4 regions of the Anaerotignum lactatifermentans genome follow, and region 1 is predicted to be linked to each of the others. Evidence: a T-box and tRNA genes for the amino acid it is inferred to sense, from the RefSeq annotation. Region 1 holds a T-box; the other regions hold tRNA genes.
What was found. The T-box of region 1 lies ahead of leuS (leucine--tRNA ligase). A T-box ahead of a tRNA ligase gene usually reads a tRNA of that ligase, here a tRNA-Leu.

Region 1 (5,251 bases):
TTCAGAAATCGTGTTCTGAATTTCCTGCAATTCATCTAACATCTGCTTATCATAAGCCATAATGTCATTTACGTACTGCATACGCAAAAACAAATCAGAAAAGCTCTGTGCATCCAATAAAATTTCCAAATATCCTGCTGCACCTTTCTGCTGCAGATATTTCATACGTTTGCCAAGAAGTTCAAACTGGTCGTCACGTTTTTGTGTTGCTTCTTCCAGATCTTTCTGGCATTGTTCCAATGAAGCTGTAATAGTTGCCAGGTCTGCTTCAGCTTTGTCCAATTCTGCCTGAATGCTGTTCATTGCCTGGTCCATTGTATTCAATTCTTCTTCCAGAGAAAGCTGTTTATCTTTCAGATCATCAATCGCTGCCAGAGCTTCCTTTGTTTTTTTAGAAAGTTCTTCTCTCTCTGCTTGCAGTTCTTTGACTGTTTTCGCATATACCAAACGGCTGTCAGGAATGACAGCAGTCAATATAAAAGCGGAAAGAAGAACGCACATGATTTTCTTATATGGATAAAATTTCATATTCTCGTCCTCTTACTTTTAGATTTTCTTTTTTTCGTCATGTTACATTATACTTGATTTTGACGGATTTTGAAAGACAAAATTGAAATGTTTAATTATTTATTAAGGAATTATTTCCTCCAATGTAACAATTTTAATGGACAAATGCGCCTTTTCCTCCAAAGTGCTGACGGAAATCATATAGTCGTCCCATTGGCAGGTGTGAAAATAGGAAGCTGGTGTTCCCATAAACTCTCGAAACTGCTCTCCATCCGATACAGAAAGTTCTTTTGCTTTTCGAAATATGCTGTCACCATGTAATTTCGTATAACTTTCTTTTCTTGTCCATAATTCAAAAAAACATCCAATCTTATCCAAATCGTTTTGCTTTTTCCAAAAGGAAAAATCTGTTGGTGAAAGCATCTTTTCTGGAAATCTGGGCAATTCCTTACGGATTTGTTCCATATCAACGCCAATTTCGTGACAACTCCAAGCCAAAATAAGATAATCTCCACTATGAGAAATATTGAAGAAAAAATCTCCAATATCAGAAAAGTAAGGCTTGCCGTTTTTTCCATAAGCTAGATGAAAGGTATCTAATCCATGCAAATGGGCAACATATTCCAGCAGAATTCTTCCTCCCAAAAAGGTTAATCGCTTTTTCTGTGATTTTATTTCTTCTATATAAATACGATCTGTTTCCAAAAGTAAATTTACCACTTTTTGTTGTATCTCTTCCTTTTGCAAGGATGCCAGTGAAAACAAATAGACTTCCATATCACACCTCCTTTCAGACACACAAATAAGACGGTTGCCTTATTTGTTATGAGAACAACCGCCTTATTCTTTTTCACATATACCTAGATTATTTTGCAATGATGTTGACAATCTTGCCAGGTACATAGATTTCTTTTACGATAGTTTTGCCTTCCAGACGAGAAGCCAGAACTTCTTTAGCCTGTGCCAGAACGGAATCTTTGTCTGCATCAACGGAAACAACCATAGTGTCACGGAATTTACCACTAACCTGCAGAGCAATTTCTACAGTATCCTGTACCAGTTTGCTTTCGTCTACTTCAGGCCAACCTGCATCAAATACAGATTCAGCATGACCCAGTTCTTTCCACAGTTCTTCTGCAATATGAGGTGCGAAAGGAGCCAGCAGAACAACCAGTGTTTCCAGTGTCTGTTTGTCTACGCCGCCTTCTTTTTTGCCCAGATCGATGATCTTGTTGGTATATTCCATGAAACCGCTGACAACAGTGTTCATTGTCAATGCTTCCAGACGATTTGTGATGTCATAAACCAGTTTGTTGCGCAGATATTCCATATCTTTGGAAGCTGTTATGTTCAGGTCTTTGTTGTTGTAAACCAGTTTCCATACACGGTTCAGGAAACGGAATACGCCGTCGATACCGCTGTCGTCCCAGTCACAATCCATTTCAGGGGGACCTACGAACAGTTCATACATACGCAGAGAGTCGCAGCCATAGTTCTGAACCAGATCGTCAGGAGAAACAACGTTGCCCAGAGATTTACTCATCTTGCTGCCGTTCTTTGTGATCATACCCTGGTTGAACAGTCTCTGGAAAGGTTCTTCAAAAGGAACTGCACCGATGTCATACAGGAATTTTGTATAGAAACGAGCATACAGCAGATGCAGAACCGCATGTTCGATACCACCTACATACAGGTCAACAGGCGCCCATTTTTTCAGCATTTCCTGGCTAGCCAGTTCTTTATCGTTATGGTTATCTACATAACGCAGGAAGTACCAGGAAGAACCTGCCCACTGAGGCATTGTGTTTGTTTCTCTCTTCGCAGGACCGCCGCACTGAGGGCAAGTTGTGTTAACCCATTCGTCGATGTGAGCCAGAGGAGATTCACCTGTATCTGTAGGTTTGTAGGATTCTACCTGAGGCAGCAGTACGGGCAGCTGATCTTCAGGAACAGCTACAGCGCCGCAGTGTTCGCAGTGAACGATGGGAATAGGTTCGCCCCAATATCTCTGTCTGGAGAATACCCAGTCACGCAGTTTATAGTTAACGGTCTTTTTACCCAGACCTTTTTCTTCCATAATATGAGGAACCTTTTCTTTTGCTTCGAAAGCTTTCATACCATTCCAGTCGCCGGAGTTGATGATCACACCATCACCTGTGTAAGCTTCTGTCAGTTCTTTTTCTTCTTCGCCTTCAGGCAGGATTACCTGAACGATAGGCAGATCGAATTTCTTAGCAAATTCGAAGTCACGTTCGTCATGAGCAGGTACACACATTACTGCGCCTGTACCATAGTCTGCCAGTACATAGTCTGCAACCCAAACGGGGATTTCTTTGCCATTTACAGGGTTTACGCAGTAAGCGCCTGTGAATACACCAGTTTTTTCTTTGTTGGTCATACGATCAACGGAAGATTTTGTGGAAGCTTCGAAGCAATATTTTTCAACAGCTTCTTTGCATTCAGGTGTTGTCAGTTCGGGAATATCTTTATATTCAGGAGCCAGTACCATGAAAGTACAGCCATGCAGTGTATCAGGTCTTGTGGTGTAAACTGTGATTTTCTTGTCACTGCCTACAACTTTGAAGTCTACTTCTGCACCATAGCTCTTGCCGATCCAGTCAGACTGCATCTTCTTAACTTTGTCAGACCAATCCAGAGTTTTCAGGTCTTCCAGCAGTCTATCAGCATATGCTGTGATTTTCAGCATCCACTGACGCAGGTTTTTCTTTGTAACAGTAGCGCCGCAACGTTCGCAAGTACCGTTAGTAGCTTCTTCGTTTGCCAGTACGCATTTACAGCTAGGGCACCAGTTCAAAGGCATTTCTTTTTCATAAGCCAGACCATGTTTGAACATCTGAACGAAGATCCACTGTGTCCATTTATAGTAGTTGGGATCAGTTGTATCTACTTCTCTATCCCAATCATAGATTGCACTGATTTCATGCAGCTGTCTTTTTACGTTTGCAATGTTGTTTGCAGTTGCAATGCTGGGATGGATGTTGTTTTTGATCGCGAAGTTTTCTGCAGGCAGACCGAATGCGTCCCAGCCCATGGGATGCAGTACCTGATAGCCCTGCAGCACTTTATATCTGCTGACTACGTCACTGAGAACGTAACCTCTCCAGTGTCCTACATGCAGACCTGTGCCGGAAGGATAAGGGAACATATCCAGGCAGTAAAATTTAGGTTTTACATCGTCTTCTTTGTTGATGGGATTCTTTTCCCATTCAGCACGCCATTTTTTTTCAATTTCTCTAAAATCATAACGCTGATTCATTTTGAATTCCTCCTTCGTGTTACAGTTTTGGGCACTGTCAAAAAAAATCCCTCCATCTCGTTAGAGACGAAGGGACACTCCGTGTTACCACTCTAGTTTGTTTCCAAAGAAACACACTCTTATGCCCGATAACGGGGGCAGCCGTTGCCGTCTACTTACCAAAGGCGTTCCACGGAAAACTCAAAGGCCAGTTCCATTTTTCGCTCTGTCGTTTCACACCAACCAACGACTCTCTGGAATAAGCAACCAAATGTACTACTCCTTATCAATGTCTTTTCTCGAAAACATTTATACCATATTTACCAAAAGAAATCAAGTGATTTTATGGATTTTTTTCTAAATGAAGGAGAAAAGCCTCTCAAAAAGCTTGAAACGACAGTTTTCACACCAAAATTTGTATACATTTTCCAGAAAAAGCAGCTGCAACGTTTTTTCTTGCCTTTGCTGCGCCAATTTATTTACATAATATAATTATGGTAATCAAAGAACGTATAAAAACATAAATGCTATATGGCATGCACTGCCGATCATCACAAATATATGGAAAATTTCATGGAATCCAAAACCAGCCAATGCCAGATTCGGTTTTTTCAATCCATATATAATAGCGCCAACTGTATAAGCCAGACCTCCTGCCAGAAGCAGCCCCACCCCATCCCAGGAAACTGCTCTCTGCAATGGAACGAAAGCAATGACTGCCAACCATCCCATGATAATATATAAAGATGTTGACAACCATCTTGGTGCCTGAATCCAGAATATTTTCATCACTGCACCGCCGATTGCTAAAATCCAAATCAAAGCAAGCATCGTCCATCCCCATGGTCCTGCCAGAGAAACAAGACATATAGGTGTATATGTGCCTGCTATCAGTACAAAAATCATAATGTGGTCTATTCTGCGCAGAAGTATTGTCTTTGCTTCAGAAACATATAAAGTATGATATATTGTGCTTGCACCATATAGAAGAACAAGGGACAAACCAAATATTGCAAAACCAATCACCTGTGTCATCGCATCTTGATGTGACGCTTGGAAAATCAAATCAAAAATACACGGGATACACGCTAATAACCCAATAAAATGCGTCAGTGCACTTACAGGATCTTTTATACCATTCTTTAACATCCTATCAACTCCTTATCTAGTATTAAATACTATATATTAAGATATTGATATATTAACACGTATTCCAAATAGTAACAAGAAGCAAAACACACAAAAATATTGAAACATAGTATGAAATACTATATAATAAATTTCAATAGGAAAAGGAGGGATTGCATGGGAACATACGAAGAAATTCTGGAAACCTTCAAAGAAAAGATCAAAACTGTTTCCGTTGTGGAAATTGCAGATATTCCCAAAATTGATTTATACATGGATCAGGTTACTACTTTTATGGATCAAGCACTTGCACCTTACAAACGTTTGTCTGATGGGAAAGTTTTGACAAAGACCATGATC
Region 2 (5,251 bases), on a different contig from region 1:
TCAATAAGCTGGTTTCGTGCCATAATGCCCTTTGCCGCTGTGTCCTGAAAATAAATCCGTATCAAATCTATCAGTTTCGGGAAGTTCCTGTGTTCCAGCAAGCGATTTAGGATTTGCACATCCACAGCACCCGTCACAAGCCCTTTGACTGCTCCCTCGGACAAGCCCAGCTCGGATATATCATAGCTTTTGCGGACGCTGATATTGGATAGCCCCAGTATATAGTCGGTGGACACCTTAAATTCCTTTGCCACACCAATGAGAATATCGCTGCTGACTGTCCTTGTTTCGCCGCTGACAATGCGGCTCAGCTGGGAAGCGGAAACGCCGATCTTCTCTGCAAGTTCTTTTTGTTTGATTTTGTTTCCGTTGCATAGGTCAGAAATCCTCTGTCCGGGTGTTCCGGGTAAAGCCATAGTATGCACCTCCTCCGTATAACTCTATTATACAGCAAAATTGCAAAAATGCAATTTTAAAAGTGTAAACTTCACAGAAATGCAATTCTCGCAAAATTCCGAGGATTGCATTTTTTTCGTGTAGACTTAGGGTAGTTCATCGATGAGCTGCACCTTGAAAACAGAATGACCGTCCGAAAAAGGAATATTTCTCCCGGCGAAGTATCGCATTTGCGTACCAACGGAGAACACACGCCGCAGAAATGGGGCAGGAAGCCTTTTCGGGGAAAACGGCAATCAGACAAAGCGGAGGACACACATGGAAAACAATCTCAAAAAGCTGCCGCCGTTGGAGCGCAAGCCGGACGGCTCTCTGTACCGCATGACCCCAGCACAGCGGAAACGGGCAAACGCCTTGATTCGCCGGGAATGTTGCAGCTATGACAGCGGCAACTGCATTGTGCTGGATGATGGCGATACCTGTATCTGTCCGCAGACGATTTCTTTCTCGGTCTGCTGCAAGCATTTCCGCTGGGCTGTCCTGCCGCTGGATCGGACGCTGGAAGCAGAGATTTTCCGGGATAAGGACACAAAACGGTGTATTGTCTGCCGGAGAGCTTTTGTTCCCGGCTCTAATCGGGCGAAATACTGCCCGGATTGTGCCGTCAGCGTTCACAGGCGGCAGAAAGCAGAAAGTGAACGGAAAAGGAGGGCGTGCGTGGACAATTAGGGGCGAAAAAATCCTGTATTTATGGGGCTTTCCGAACACCAAACCAGGGCAGGTGGTATTCTTTATCGCTAACTCTCAAAACAGGGCTTCTAATTGTCCATAAGACACTATGACGAAGTTTATCTATCACTACCAACAGGAACGGGCGCAGAGCTTCACCCAGCTTCCCAATTTCCTGTTTGAAGCACCAACCTATCAGCCATTATCCAATGAAGCAAAGCTGCTGTACGCCTTTATCCTGCGCCGGGCAGACCTATCCCGCAAAAATGGATGGGCTGACGAGTACGGACGGATTTACCTGTACTATCCCATCTGTGAGGTAGTGGGCCTGCTTCACTGTGGGCGGCAAAAGGCAGTCAACACCCTGCGGGAATTACAGTATGCAGAGCTGATCGACATCAAGAAACAGGGCTGTGGAAAACCCAACCGCATTTACCCAAAATCCTATGAGGGCAGTTCCAATCTCTGACTTCTTGAATTTCCATTTTGGTACGCCGGAGAGCTGAAAACCGTACTTGACGAGTACAAAAATCAGCCCTCTTGGAGTACCGAAATCGGACGGTATAGAAATACAGAGATTAAAATGATTTATTTATATCGATTCCATTCCAATCCTATCAGAGCTATTTGGGGCGGGATTTTCCTTGTGGAAAACCCCGGGAACGGAAGGGAAAGGAACGAGGAAAGGAGTTTATGGCACAACACGCAATTTTGCGATTTGAAAAGCACAAGGGCAACCCGGCAAGACCGCTGGAAGCCCATCACGAAAGGCAAAAGGAACAGTACGCCAGCAATCCCGACATTGACACCAGCCGGAGCAAGTACAATTTCCACATTGTCAAGCCGGAGGGCAGGTACTACCACTTTATACAGAACCGTATTGAACAGGCAGGCTGCCGTACCCGTAAGGACAGTACTCGGTTTGTCGATACGCTGATTACCGCCAGCCCGGAGTTTTTCAAGGGCAACCCCCCAAAGGAGATACAGGCGTTTTTTCAGAGGGCGGCTGACTTCCTCATTAACCGGGTAGGCAAAGAAAATATCGTGTCGGCGGTGGTACACATGGACGAAAAAACACCCCATCTGCATTTGGTCTTTGTTCCACTGACGCAGGACAACCGGCTGTGTGCAAAGGAGATTATTGGGAACAGAGCCAACCTCACAAAGTGGCAGGACGATTTTCACGCCTATATGGTGGAGAAATATCCAGACTTGGAGCGTGGAGAAAGTGCCAGCAAGACAGGCAGGAAGCATATTCCCACCCGGCTGTTCAAGCAGGCGGTCAATCTCTCCAAACAGGCAAGAGCTATTGAAGCCACGCTGGACGGCATTACCCCGTTCAATGCAGGGAAGAAGAAAGAGGAAGCCCTCTCCATGCTGAAAAAGTGGTTTCCCCAGATGGAGAATTTCTCCGGGCAGCTCAAAAAATACAAGGTCACGATAAGTGACCTGTTAGCTGAAAATGAAAAGCTGGAAGCAAGAGCCAGAGCCAGTGAAAACGGCAAGATGAAAGACCGTATGGAACGGGCGAAGCTGGAAAGCGAACTACAGAACATTCAGAAACTTGTTGACCGTATCCCGCCGGAGGTGCTGGCGGAATTGAAACGGCAACAGCGACACACAAAGGAAAGGTGATTGATTATAAGCAGATTTTTACGCCGCCCCTATGCGGCATTGTACCTTGACAACTGAATAAAGAAAGGCGAGCTATGGCAGAAAAGCACTCGGACAAAATCCCACAGTATGAGATAAATGCCCTTGCCCGGTGCTTGCTTCCCGAAATTCAGAAATTCTTTGCCAGCCCGGAGGGGCAGAAAGAATTTGAAGAATGGAAAGCACAGAGGGCAAAGGAAGCAGAACAACATAAAAGCGTATAACAAAAGCGGCGGTATCGTTATGATACCGCCGCTTTTGCTTTAGCATAGATATACTAAAAATCCGAATCCGTCCCCGATTGGAACCGGGTTCGGATTATCATGGTCTGGTGCGGATGACAGGACTTGAACCTGCACGGGCGTAATGCCCACTAGAACCTGAATCTAGCGCGTCTGCCAATTCCGCCACATCCGCATATCTGGTTTTGTGTCTTGCTGTTTTCAGCTGACTTGGATATCATAATACAAAACCAGAACTTTGTCAACACTTTTTTTTCAAATTTTTTAACAGAACAGCGGAACCAGCACCGGCATAGCCAATGTGCAGATGACACCGCTGACGAAAGCCAGTATGGCTGTCTTACTGTCTGTATACTTACTCAACAGGGGCAATGTGGTATCCATAGCCGTTGCGCCTGCGGGGGCAATGGCTGTATAGACGTTTCTGCCTGCCAGCACAGGCACCAGCAGAAATGTCAACACTTCCCGGAACACATTGGACAGGAAGGAAATGGTACCGCCAATGGGATTGCCTGCCTCTGTCATGAGGATACCGGACAGGCTGTACCAACCCAAACCGGAAGTGATGGCAAGACCTTCCTTTACATCCATACGCAGAATCATAGCGCAAACTGCGCCCCCTGCCAGAGAGCCCAGAATGACCCCCAGAGGAATCACCAGTATCCGCAGACCCATCCGGCGAATCTGCCCAAATACTTCCCGGTTCACGCCCATATCAATGCCCACGGAAAAAAGCAGAATCAACAGCATATAAGAAGATGCCGTATCCAGAAAGCCGCTGACGCCCTCCGGCATGACGACACCTGCGCCGATGCCCAGCACAAGGGCAATGAGAATCGCTTTGCTCATTCATTTGCCCCCTTCCGCAAAAACACCTTTGTCAGCAGATACACCACCACAATGGAGCCAATCACCGCCAAAACCGCATACAACAAAGCCTTGCCGCCCAAAGACGGCAAAGCCTGTATGATGTCACCATTTCTGCCGATGCTGACGCCCATACAGAATATGAGCAGCATCAGCCAAACAGTTTGCAGTTTGGCGTTGATCTTCAGTCCTTTTTCTTTGAGGATGCCGCGGAAGCCCACAACAAACCCCAAAGCCAGTACAATAAATATCTTCGCCATAAGTCTTATACCTGTTTCATCAGATCGACCACTTTGTCGATTTCTTCTCTTGTTACATATTTATGGGTAGCAAAACGCATGATGCCGTTATCTTCACCGTTGATGATAACATCATGTTTTGCCATATAGTCCACCAGTTCCGCGGAGGACAGAGGATAATCTTTCAAACGGAAAAATACCATATTAATCTGCTGTCTTTCTTTATAAACTTCCAGACCTTTCACACCGCAAAGGGCTTCTGCCATGTATTTTGCATTGTCATGGTCTTCCTGCAGGCGTTTGCTCATGACATTCAGGGCGATTTTGCCTGCTGCCGCAAGGATACCTACCTGACGCATACCGCCGCCGATGATTTTACGTTTTCTTCTGGCAACGGCAATAAATTCCTTGCTGCCCACCAGTACAGAGCCTACAGGTGCGCACAGACCTTTAGACAGGCAAACGGAAACGCTGTCCGCATACTGCGCGATTTCTTTTGCTTCTACACCCAAAACGGTAGCTGCGTTGAAAATACGTGCGCCGTCCAGATGGATAGGCAGGTGGTATTTGTCAGCCAGTTCTCTCACGTTCTTCATGTATTCCAGACTTCTTACCTGACCGTCGGAATCGGCATTTTCATAGGTAATCAGTGCTGTTTTGGGCTGATGGATGTCCTCAGGGTCTTTGCGGATATATTTTTCGATGATATCCAGAGGCATTTCCCCACCCACATTCTGAACAGTACGCAGCTGTGCACCTGCGATGATAGCAGCCGCCCCTGCTTCATGGGCTACGATATGGCAGTTATCAGGCAGAATCACTTCTTCCCCACGGTTCACATGGGTAAACAGTGCCAGCTGATTGCTCATCACGCCGCTGGGTACAAACAGACCAGCTTCCTTGCCCATGATTTCCGCTGCCAGCGCTTCCAGTTCGTTTACAGTCTGGTCATCGCCATAAACGTCATCGCCCACAACAGCTTCATACATGGCTTTCCGCATTTCCTCGGTGGGCACCGTTACGGTGTCGCTTCTCAAGTCGATTTTTCCGTTAATCATTCTGATTACGCCTCCCCGGTCATTTTTTCTCTGATTGCGTCGATTTCTTCACTTTCAATGTATTCGT
Region 3 (5,251 bases), on a different contig from region 1:
AAATGCTGGATTATGAAAAAGACAGAAGAACAAAAATGATGCGTATGCTTTATAGGCTGCTTCATAAAAAAACAAAGACACCCGAAATCCTTATGACATGAAGGACTTCGGGTGTTTTTTTCTTGTATAAAAGGATTGTTTGTTTAAAAAGAGCCGATTGTAGCGTGCATATTACTATAAAAAATCCCACTTCAAAAACCTAATAGTCTTTCCTGTAAAAGATTGTTTTCCCACGCAAAGCATGTTATATTCTAACCAACAGACAGTTCAACTTCGAACACAGGTCGCGTTTTCGCCGCTTGTGCCGAACTGTCTGTTATGATTTGGCAGAATCTTCTTGGATGGCGTTGACGGCATCATAACCAACGACGGCGGTAGAAGATTCTGCCGTAATCAGCAAACCACTCATTGTAAAGCTTTTTTCATCTTGCTTTCTTTCCTCATATCCTTTATATTGGTTATATAAGAGGCAGACTTTTTTTACAGATAAGCGACGAACTTCGGTTCCAGGTGCTTAGGGGTCTGCCTCTTTTTTCAAAATAACAAAATATATATTTTTCATTACTGTTCAAATGACTTTCCTTCTCTGCATTTGATTGTCGCTGATCTAAATATCTGCTGGCACCAGTGTTTTGTTCATGGCATCAAATATCAAAGGGGATGAGAAGGAATTGAACGATTCGTATAGAAAATGAAATGATACAGGAAAGAAAGCTTCTATCGAAAGGTCGCAGGAATTATCTGACTATCAAAAATATGCAGATTTTTCCCAAAATACAATACTGCCAGAAGATGGGGAGGAATCTTTCCAGAAAAACTGAATATTTTCTTTTGCAAACATCTCATTGTGTGCAATTCCATATCACGCGGCAGCCATTCAGGGGGAATGTATATGCTGAAAAAATTTCTTGCTTTCTTGACAACTTTGGCAATGGTATTTGCCTTTGTTGGCTGCTCTGGTGGAGAATCTCCAGAAACAGCTGTCACGAACTATCTGACAGCGTTCCAGAACCTTGATCTGGAAACCATTGATAAGTATACCAACGATACCAGTGAAACAACAGATACCGCAGATGATGCCATTTCCGACTTGGAAAATGAAGAAACCGGCAAAGCTTTTGTGGAAAACCTGACTTTTGAAATCCTTTCTTCCACAGAAGAAGGTGACACTGCAACAGTTAAAGTGTCCATCACAAATGTGGATATGGCAAATGCCATGAGTCAAGCAATCTCTGAAATGATTTCACTGGCTTTCGCAGGATTGTCTGAAGAAGAATTAGAACAAAAATCCACAGAAGCAATGATTTCTGCCATTGCCAATAACAAAGATACAACTTACACCAAAGAAGTGGATATTTCTCTGGTAAAAGGCGAAAACAATTGGCTCATTGTGCCAGATAATGATTTAGCCGATGCCATCACAGGCGGTCTGGTCAGCTACGCAGAAAACATTAATGAAGCTTTTTCTTAAACAGTAATGCTGCGTGATATGGGATTCCAATAAAAAAACAAGATCATACAGAGCAAAAGGGTGTAGCACGGAAATTTCAAACTTGCTGTTGACTGTTTTCATCTCTGCTTTACAGCTTCTCCTGACTACGCAAATATGATGGAAAATGAAAACGTATGTTGAAAATCATGTCCATTTCTTCGCGATGCTATTTTTCCGAACATTTTCAGTAATGCAACACAAAATGCAACACGAAAAAAAAGAAACCTTGATTTCTCAAGGTTTCTTCAGTGCGGCTGGTGGGACTCGAACCCACACGATATCACTACCGCCAGATTTTGAGTCTGGTGCGTCTGCCAGTTCCGCCACAGCCGCGAATCGAAACTGCTTGATAATAATATCATAGAAGGAATAAAAAAGCAAGTGTTTTTTTATAATTTTTTCTCATTTTTGTATAGATTCTGATACAACCCTGTAGATATCCGCCTTTTTCGCCTCTACTTTATGAACCATATCCTTGACACAACCCCCTCTTTTGCCTTTTCTGCGTTCTTCATTCCCTTTCCTCTTTATTTGCCTGCCATATATGCGGTCTTTCACACCATAGCTTTCCCTTTAGAAATTGATATACATGTTTTTGCCAAACTTCAAACATCCCTTGATTCCTTTTTCCATCTATCCCTTTCTTGCACAATTTTCCTTTGCCCATGCAAAAATCCACCTAATCCATCTGCATTTCTGATAGAAATACCCATTTCCACAGCATCAAAATATTGACTACATATGTAGTAAATGTTATGATCATCATAGAAAGGGTATCCATGACAGAAAGGTGGTATTTCTATGAAATCAAAGCTTTTTATCTCTTGTCTTTTGAGTTTCCTATTGACACATTCTTCCGTCACCGCTTTTGCCTCCAGTGATACAACCTCTCTCAAAAATCTTGGTGACCCCCAAGCAGGCGGCGTATCTATAAGCATGGAAACAGACTTCATTGGCGAAGGCAGATATCAGTTTTATCACAAATCAGGAAACCTGATATTTTGTATCGAAAATGCAGGCTCCAATGGTTTTATTTATCGTGTGAAATACCCCTGTGGCTGCAAATTAGTTGGCGGAAGGTTAGAAGCGAAACAAAATCTGATGATAGATCATTTCGATCCCCAACTTCATGGCGAGGGTTACGGTCACACTGCAAAAGGCACCTATGAGATTTATATCTATAATGACGATGGTTCTTGCAGCTCTGTAAAACTCTTTGCCCAAAGCATCGAAGAATGAAAATTATTTCCACTTAAAATGGCTGCTAAGACATCTTAGCAGCCATTTTTCCGTTGGCGATCATTGGTTTATGACGATCTAATGAGCTCACCCAAAGCAGTAAATCCCTGCAGAATATTGGAGCTTGCCTCTTGAATCGCATTTGAAATAAGCATTCCGCTAATGAGAATCGCAATTGCAATAGCCATCAAGCCAATGAGCACTTGCCAATTTTTCATAATATCCCCCTCTTTTCATTCGTTATAAAAATAGTTGAGCGATAACATACAAAACGAATATATGGATTGGATAAAACCAGTAAAACAAATATTTTGCCTTCCATTTTCCCCGTTTCCCATTATAAAGCAATAACAAGAAAGCTGCGATCATTGTATAAGTTGGCGGCTGATTTCCTGTTGTAGCCATATACAAAACAAGAAACATCACGACTTGCAAAACATGACTTTTCCGAAAAATATAGAAACCGGCTATGAAGATAATCCCTTGTGCACCATAATCGCACTTCAAAAGTTCTGCCACAGATGCCACTATGGCAATGATTCCTATTTGCAGCAAAAGCCCCTTTGCTTTTTCTTTTCTGTCCAAATTACGATTTCTCTGTGAAACGGCTTCTAAACCAGTCAAACATACCAATCCCAGAAATAATGTAAAAAATACATTCTGATACGCAAAATAGAAGGGAAATGTCCCTGCTTCCATGGAATACGCATGAAAAAACCCAATGTCAAAGGGGATTTCTGAAATAATCGCAAAAACAAGCATAGAACCTATATACCGTTTCCGGTTTCTAGTATACCGAAATCCTTCTGCCAATAAAAAGCAAAACAAAGGAAAAGCGATGGTACCGATACCAAATAGAACCTGTCTTTGGAAATCCTGAAGTGCAAAAAACTGTTCTTCTGATATCATTCCCTCAAGAGACAAAGAAAACAATTTATCCATGTACTTGCTCATAGGAATTTTGCTGACGTGGTCAATAAGCATACACAGACAAGCTATGAGCTTCAATTGATTCCCCGTGAAACATTGTACGTTTTTCAGTTTTTGATCAATTGCATTTATCATATCATTCACCCTATGATCTTATAACAAATGGTCTTTCAGATTGATTAATCCAAAAGACCATTTCCCCTTTTTTCTATCCCCCTATAAGCCCTTTCTATCGTTATCCCCGATATACACATTAAGCTTTCAAAAAACGATCCACATCCTCTTTCATGTTTCCGTTTTCCATAAACACTCTTTTATCAGAGATTTTGCCATCTGTAACCTTCACTGCACATGGCACAGCATCAACACCGTATTGAGATACTATTTGCTCCAACGCTTCATCATCAAAACGATCGACATTCAAATAGTAAACATCTTTTTTCAAATCATTGGCTGTATTACGAACCAATGGTTCCGCTCTTTTGCATGCCGCACATGTGGGTCTGCTGAAATACAGAATATAGTCAGATCTTGCTTCCAGATATTCCACCTGCTTGAGATCTGTGATTTCTTTAAAACTTCTCTCCGGCAAGTATTGTTCAAAAACCTCCGTTACTGCGCACGCCAAAGGAACTCTGCCATTCACTTCTTCGCCTATTTTGGATTCTCCCTTCATCGTGACCACAAAGATCACTTCTGGATCATCATAAGGCGCAAAACCAGCAAATGTTTTTGTTTCATGCACAATTTCATTTTCAATGGAAAAACTGCTGTCATACATACCTGCGGCTTCACCAACATTTTGGACTTCCATCAGCCCTGCGTCCATGTATGGATAATTCAAATACGTTTCATGGAGCAATTCTTTCATTAAGTTGCTGTTTGCTTTGGAAATCACTTTATTTTCTGTGCCGCTATTTCCAGCCAAAATGTAATATCCCTGAGCGATTTCCCGTACAGAAGTCGTAAATCCCCTTCCCAGCAAAAATTCTGGCTGATACTTGTTCTTTTCATCAAAGCCATAGGAAGCTATCTCTTTTGAAAAATCTATAGGATCTCTTCTGCTTTCCCAAGCACGCACAAGGAATGGCTCATTCAAAGCAACATAGAGATCATAAAATGACTTTTCCCCAGACTGGTCACTGTAATTTTTAATGGTTGTCCCGTTGACACTGGTATAGGTACCGCCCTCTATTGTGTCCGTCAGGGATAAATTTCCCTTTTCCAGCATAATGGCTGTCACAAAGGGCTTAAAAGTCGCTCCCGGTTCAAATGGATCGTCAATATCCCCATACTGATCCAAAATTTCTCCAGTCTTTGCATCCATCACAACACCAGCACAAACATTATCTGCATCAGAAGACAATATTGCTGCTAGATTTTTTTGCCCTGCCGTTTCCTGAGATACAGCTGCTTCCCCTCTGTACGGAAATTTTGTGGCCGAAATTGCCAAAACGGTTATAAATAAGGCAGCAATGATGCATAAATTTTGATTTCTTTTCATGTTATCCCCCCTAGTTTCTTCAATGCCCTATCACTGCAAATGTATTTTACTACATCCGTAGTAAAATTATATAATACCAATTTTGA
Region 4 (5,251 bases), on a different contig from region 1:
CAAAGACCCTGCCATTGCAGAACTGGCAGAGGACGATCGTCTGCTGGCACTGCTGAAAGTTGCCGCAGAGGAAACCGCCCAGCTTGCGAACCGCTACCGCCGGTTACTGACGGAAGCCCCTGTCCTCTCCCCCTCTGCCGATATGCTCAAATCCATGTATCTGGACGAGAAAAAGCATCTGAAAAACCTGCGGGAAGCCCTGTTTCTCATTACGGGAGAAACACCGGAAACCCCCAACGAGAGCCAGACACCATCCACACTGGAAGTCATCGACCCCAAAACTTATCTGGAGGAAACCCTTATGCAGGAACTGGATGCGGCAGATTTCTACCGGAATTTCTTTCTGGCAGTGCCTGACGGTGCCCTTCGTGACCTGTTTTTCGAGATTCTCACAGATAAGCAGAGCCATGCCAACGCATTGACCTATCTGTTCAGCAAATATTTTTGAACAAAAATCTGTGCAATCTCCTTCCTTTCGTGCTATACTGATAGCAAATCACATACGAAAGGATGAATACTTATGAGCGACTGTATTTTCTGTAAAATCGTGTCGGGGGAATTTGGCTCCGCCACTATATATGAAAACGATGAATTTAAGGTAATTCTGGACCGTTTCCCTGCCAACGAAGGTCATGTGCTGATTCTGGTGAAGGAACACGTTGCCAACATCTTTGAAATCGATCCGGACAAAGCCGGCAGACTGTTCCGTCTGGCTGCCATCATTGCCAGAGAAATGAAAGCAAGACTGGGCTTTGACCACATGAACGTGATGCAGAACAACGGCACCGTTGCCGGTCAGACTGTATTCCATTTCCATCTGCACCTGATTCCTCGTTATGAAAACGACGGCATCACCATTGCATACAAACCCATGGATCTGACAGACGAACAGATCGAAGACATGCGCAAAAAACTGGAAATGAGCCTGTAAACAGACACAAAAACCCCTTTCTTTTGAAAGGGGTTTTTTTATGCCTTTTTTGCGAAAAATTCACCAACAACCCCTAGAACTTCTGCACAAAACCTGCTTTTCGCCCCCTGCGCATCCTTCACAAAAATGCGTTTTTGCCCCATTTCTCCTTTGATTTTGGGCAAAAAACAGTGATACACTGAATACGAAGGGTTTTTCTGGGAAATCCTAAAAACAGCACAGGAAAAGCGAAAGGAGTGTTTTCATGTATCGAAAAGATCAGTTGGTTTTTTATGGTAATACAGGCGTATGCCGCGTAGCAGACGTTGCGCCCCTTCCCCAGCAAAAAGATGGCCGCCTATACTACACCCTGATTCCGCTTTTCTCCCCCTTTTCTGAAACCATCCACGTTTCCGTTTCCACCCGGGCATTCATGCGTCCCGTCATTTCTGCTGCTGAGGCAAAAAGCTATCTGGACAACATCAGCCACATCTCCGCGGAGCCTTTCCGCAGCCGGGACCACAAAGAAACAGCCAATCACTACAGCGAAATGCTGAACACCCACGACTGTATGCAGTATTTGCAGTTAATGAAATCCCTTTATCAGAAAATCGAAGAAAACGCCCGTGTGGGAAAACACATTTCGCAAACAGAACAGCGGTATCTGAAACAGGCGGAATGCCTTCTTTATGGGGAACTGGCGGCAGCTCTTGGCAAAGAACCGGGAGAAATCCGCACAGAAGTACAGCAGCGTTTTGCAGAAGAAAAGCAACTGGCGTAAAAAAAGACCATCGTTTCTACGATGGTCTTTTTTCTGGATGCGGATGACAGGACTTGAACCTGCACGGACGTAATGTCCACTAGAACCTGAATCTAGCGCGTCTGCCAATTCCGCCACATCCGCATATGCTTTTTTGAACTCGCTTGACTATCATACTATAAAACAGGTTCTTTGTCAACAACTTTTTTAAACTTTTGAAAAAGTTCTTTCAAAAATTACCAAACCCGCCTCATAAGGGTGATCCAGAAACCGCACCTCTCCTTTAGAACCGCGAAAACGAAATAACTTCCAAAGAATGGTCAAATCGCCGCCAGCCGCTAGAATCATCAGGGCACTCAGCCAAAACAAAGGCAAGTTTCCCCCAAAAATAGCCGCAATTGCCGGCAGAATCCCCAGCAGCACACAAGGCATGACCCCGCCAATGGCATACTGTCCCTTTGTCAATTCCTCCTGACAGGTGCAGTACGGTGTCAAAGAGTTCCACATGATGCCAAAGGAAATGGATTTCCATTTATTTTTTGCGAAAAAAGACCAGAACAGACCATGGATGGCTTCATGAACCACAAGGAGCAGGAAAAACAACACCAGCACCCCCAGCAGCATGGGGCTGGAAATGGAACCATGCCCATTTTTCCAGACAAAAACTGCCCAAAGCACCAACACAATGGGCAAAGCCAGCACCAACGCCATAACATTGGCATAAACCGCAGAAATAGTCAGGTCATGGGCTTCAAAGCCTTCTGCTTCCAATGCGGCTTTTTTCTCTAGGAACATTTCCTTCCGCTTCTGTTCTGCCGCTGTCAGTTTTCTTTCTTTTTCCTGTTGTTTTCTTCGATCCATGCTATCCGTGCCTCCCGATGGCTTTTCCCCATGCATTCCACTTCTTCGAGCTGTTGCTGAAAACATTTTGCCAGCTTTTCATTGCCCAATTTTTTGCATAAGTCCCGACCATAAGCCAGCATTTCCTTTTCCTGTTCGTATGTCTTTTCGTCGGCATTGTGGATAATCCAAGTATGCCCTTCCTCTCCGTAAATGAAAAGAAAGCCCATGAGCACATCTTTTTCATATACCAGTACAAACTGAGGGAATCCCGTTTCTTTGGAACGAGAAAGTGCTTCCAGCAATTCCTGCCGTTCTTCTTTTGTATCCACGGCACAGCCGATCTTCTTACCTTCCCGCAAAAAAACCTTGATTTCGTCTTTTGTCATTTCACGCATATTCCGAAAAGTCAGCATTTCTTCTCCTCCTCATCCTCCACAGGTGTACCGCAGAACTTGCAGTGCCCCCCATGGAACAGGACATAAGGGTCCAGCAAATTATAACAGACCCTGCATCTGCCATAACGGAGCATCACATAAATCACCATGATCACACTAAAGAATGCCGCGCCAAAGCAAAGCTTATCCCAATTTCCATACTGCAATATACCGCAAAGTATCGCCAAAATCAAAAACACCACTGCCAACGTCAACCACATCTTATATTTTTTCCGCAGTTTCTTCCATGTCATGGCAATCCCCCCTTTTTTTCATCATAGCATAAGTATGGAAGAAAAGCCATCTTCTAAACAAAAAACGGACATTTCCTGTCATGGAAACATCCGCTCTTTGATTTATTTCTTAGGTGGTACAGAGGAATTCATGTGAAGATCTCCCCGGCAGTAGGGGCAGAATTTCCCCTGATAAATGTCATGGATAGGCAATCGTCTGCCACAGTGACAGCAAACCCCATGGCGAAAATAAATAAACGCCGCCGCCGCAATGAAGGCAATGCCAATCCACATCAGTGGGCTTTTTCCAGAATAATCCCCTGTAAAAATCGTATAGATGACGCAGAACAAACCGATCAAACAACAAAAACGCATCCATCTTCTGGTTCTGTCCAAACTCATTTTCTTTCCTCCTAATCTGTCCTTTGAAAGCCTGAGATAAAAAAAGAGACCACTGCTTCTGCAATGGCCTTTTCAGATGCGGATGACAGGACTTGAACCTGCACGGACGTAATGTCCACTAGAACCTGAATCTAGCGCGTCTGCCAATTCCGCCACATCCGCATATTGTACTTTTTTCTGTACATGTTTTTCTTTGCTTAGTTAGAATACTATAAATTTATCTTCTTGTCAACACTTTTTGCTAAAAAATTTTCAAGTATTTTGTATATCATGCAAAACCGGGACAAAAACGTCTATTGCAGGTTGTTTCTCGTCCCACCGAAAACAAAAAAAATGACTTGCATTTGCAAGTCATTTTTTCTTGGATGCACCGAATGAGGATAAATCCGAACCCTCAACATCTGCCAGAGTGATAGTCTTGGAACCATCCTTATAGTTGAAAGTAAGGATTATCTTGTCCTCATAAAGATACACCGCATTTACAAAGCTGTCGATCAGCCTTTGCCGCTGTTCCCGCTTTGTCACATCAAACTTGCGGAAACGGTAAATGAAAAATGCTATCTGTTCTCTTGTAAGCAGGGGTTTGTGCATTTCTTCCTGCAAAATGCTGACTTCAAGCTGGCTTTTTGTTTCTTCCAACTCGTCCAGCCTTTGCTTGGTGGATGGGGTAAAAATCCCTGCTTGAATAGCGTTGAGCATATTGTTAATACCTTTTTCCGTTTCTGCAAGCTGTTTTTTCAAAAGTGGCAGGTCGGTGCTTTCTTTCTTCTGCAACTCCATCAGCGTATCAATCAGCCGCTCCATGACTTCATCATTCATAATTGCTTTCATGGTATAATTGACAACCAAATCTTCAATCCAGTCTTTCTTGACCGCTTTCTTGTCACAGAGCTTCTTTTTCTTAGTATTCACACAGCGATAATAACGGTGTACTTTCATTGTATGGCTTGTGCCGCTTTCTCCCACCATGAAAGAGCCGCATTTCCCACAGTACAGCTTCGTTGTCAAAAGGTAATCATCCTCGGCTTTGTGACGGGCAGGAGCTTTTTTGTTCTTTGCCAGCCGTTCCTGTACCCGTTCAAACAACTCTTTCGGGACAATCGCCGGAATACCGTCCTCCTTGACTACATCACGATAGCTGTATTCTCCCATGTAACGGCGGTTCTTTAGCAGGTGGTTCATAATATTCAATGTGATTTTCCCGCCACGAATGGAACGCATACCCCGGCTGTTTAACAGATTGACAAGTTCCTGCATGGTCGCACCCTCGCTGTACTTTGTAAACATTTCCAGTACCACCGGGGCGGTCTTGGGGTCGATTTGATAAAACTGCTGTTCGTCAATGTAATATCCCATCGGGACAGTACCGCCATTGTATTTACATTTCAGCGCATTGTCAGTCAGACCTCGAATAACCTTTTCAGAAAGTTCCGCAGAGTAGTATTCTGCATAGCCCTCCAGCATAGCTTCCAGAATAATTCCCTCGCTGCCCTCGGAGATATTTTCCCTTGCGGAAATGACTTTCACACCGTTCTTTTTCAAGAGATTTTTGTAGCGTGCGCTATCATAACGGTTTCGTGCAAAGCGGTCTAATTTCCAGACAAGGACAACATCAAACAAGCCCTTTGCGCTGTCTTTAATCATCTTCTGAAATTCAGGGCGGTTGTCC

Region 2: it has a tRNA-Leu gene. The T-box ahead of leuS (leucine--tRNA ligase) is inferred to sense a tRNA for this amino acid. The anticodon was not compared.
Region 3: it has a tRNA-Leu gene. The T-box ahead of leuS (leucine--tRNA ligase) is inferred to sense a tRNA for this amino acid. The anticodon was not compared.
Region 4: it has a tRNA-Leu gene. The T-box ahead of leuS (leucine--tRNA ligase) is inferred to sense a tRNA for this amino acid. The anticodon was not compared.

Annotation. Positions count from the first base shown of each region.
Region 1 covers NZ_JADCKK010000032.1:21,996-27,246, forward strand. The annotation lists gene INF29_RS09085 (murein hydrolase activator EnvC family protein) at 1-528, opposite strand, end outside; gene INF29_RS09090 (4'-phosphopantetheinyl transferase family protein) at 631-1,284, opposite strand; gene leuS (leucine--tRNA ligase) at 1,373-3,784, opposite strand; T-box leader at 3,844-4,062, opposite strand; gene trhA (PAQR family membrane homeostasis protein TrhA) at 4,265-4,912, opposite strand; gene INF29_RS09105 (DUF1836 domain-containing protein) at 5,069-5,251, shown strand, end outside.
Region 2 covers NZ_JADCKK010000001.1:74,205-79,455, forward strand. The annotation lists gene INF29_RS00400 (helix-turn-helix domain-containing protein) at 1-416, opposite strand, end outside; gene INF29_RS00405 (cysteine-rich VLP domain-containing protein) at 715-1,125, shown strand; partial or broken gene INF29_RS00410 (replication initiator protein A) at 1,235-1,631, shown strand; gene mobV (MobV family relaxase) at 1,819-2,760, shown strand; tRNA gene INF29_RS00420 (tRNA-Leu) at 3,108-3,195, opposite strand; gene INF29_RS00425 (lysine exporter LysO family protein) at 3,285-3,869, opposite strand; gene INF29_RS00430 (LysO family transporter) at 3,866-4,147, opposite strand; gene ltaE (low-specificity L-threonine aldolase) at 4,153-5,184, opposite strand; gene INF29_RS00440 (ABC-F family ATP-binding cassette domain-containing protein) at 5,190-5,251, opposite strand, start outside.
Region 3 covers NZ_JADCKK010000013.1:41,576-46,826, reverse strand. The annotation lists gene INF29_RS05155 (hypothetical protein) at 1-39, shown strand, start outside; gene INF29_RS05150 (nuclear transport factor 2 family protein) at 893-1,471, shown strand; tRNA gene INF29_RS05145 (tRNA-Leu) at 1,742-1,825, opposite strand; gene INF29_RS05140 (hypothetical protein) at 2,004-2,159, opposite strand; gene INF29_RS05135 (hypothetical protein) at 2,294-2,731, shown strand; gene INF29_RS05130 (hypothetical protein) at 2,800-2,949, opposite strand; gene INF29_RS05125 (TraX family protein) at 2,972-3,796, opposite strand; gene INF29_RS05120 (penicillin-binding transpeptidase domain-containing protein) at 3,915-5,165, opposite strand.
Region 4 covers NZ_JADCKK010000001.1:64,652-69,902, forward strand. The annotation lists gene INF29_RS00330 (ferritin-like domain-containing protein) at 1-448, shown strand, start outside; gene INF29_RS00335 (HIT family protein) at 521-931, shown strand; gene INF29_RS00340 (CarD family transcriptional regulator) at 1,176-1,691, shown strand; tRNA gene INF29_RS00345 (tRNA-Leu) at 1,730-1,814, opposite strand; gene INF29_RS00350 (DUF3267 domain-containing protein) at 1,878-2,531, opposite strand; gene INF29_RS00355 (hypothetical protein) at 2,492-2,926, opposite strand; gene INF29_RS00360 (hypothetical protein) at 2,920-3,201, opposite strand; gene INF29_RS00365 (hypothetical protein) at 3,304-3,582, opposite strand; tRNA gene INF29_RS00370 (tRNA-Leu) at 3,660-3,744, opposite strand; gene INF29_RS00375 (recombinase family protein) at 3,934-5,251, opposite strand, start outside.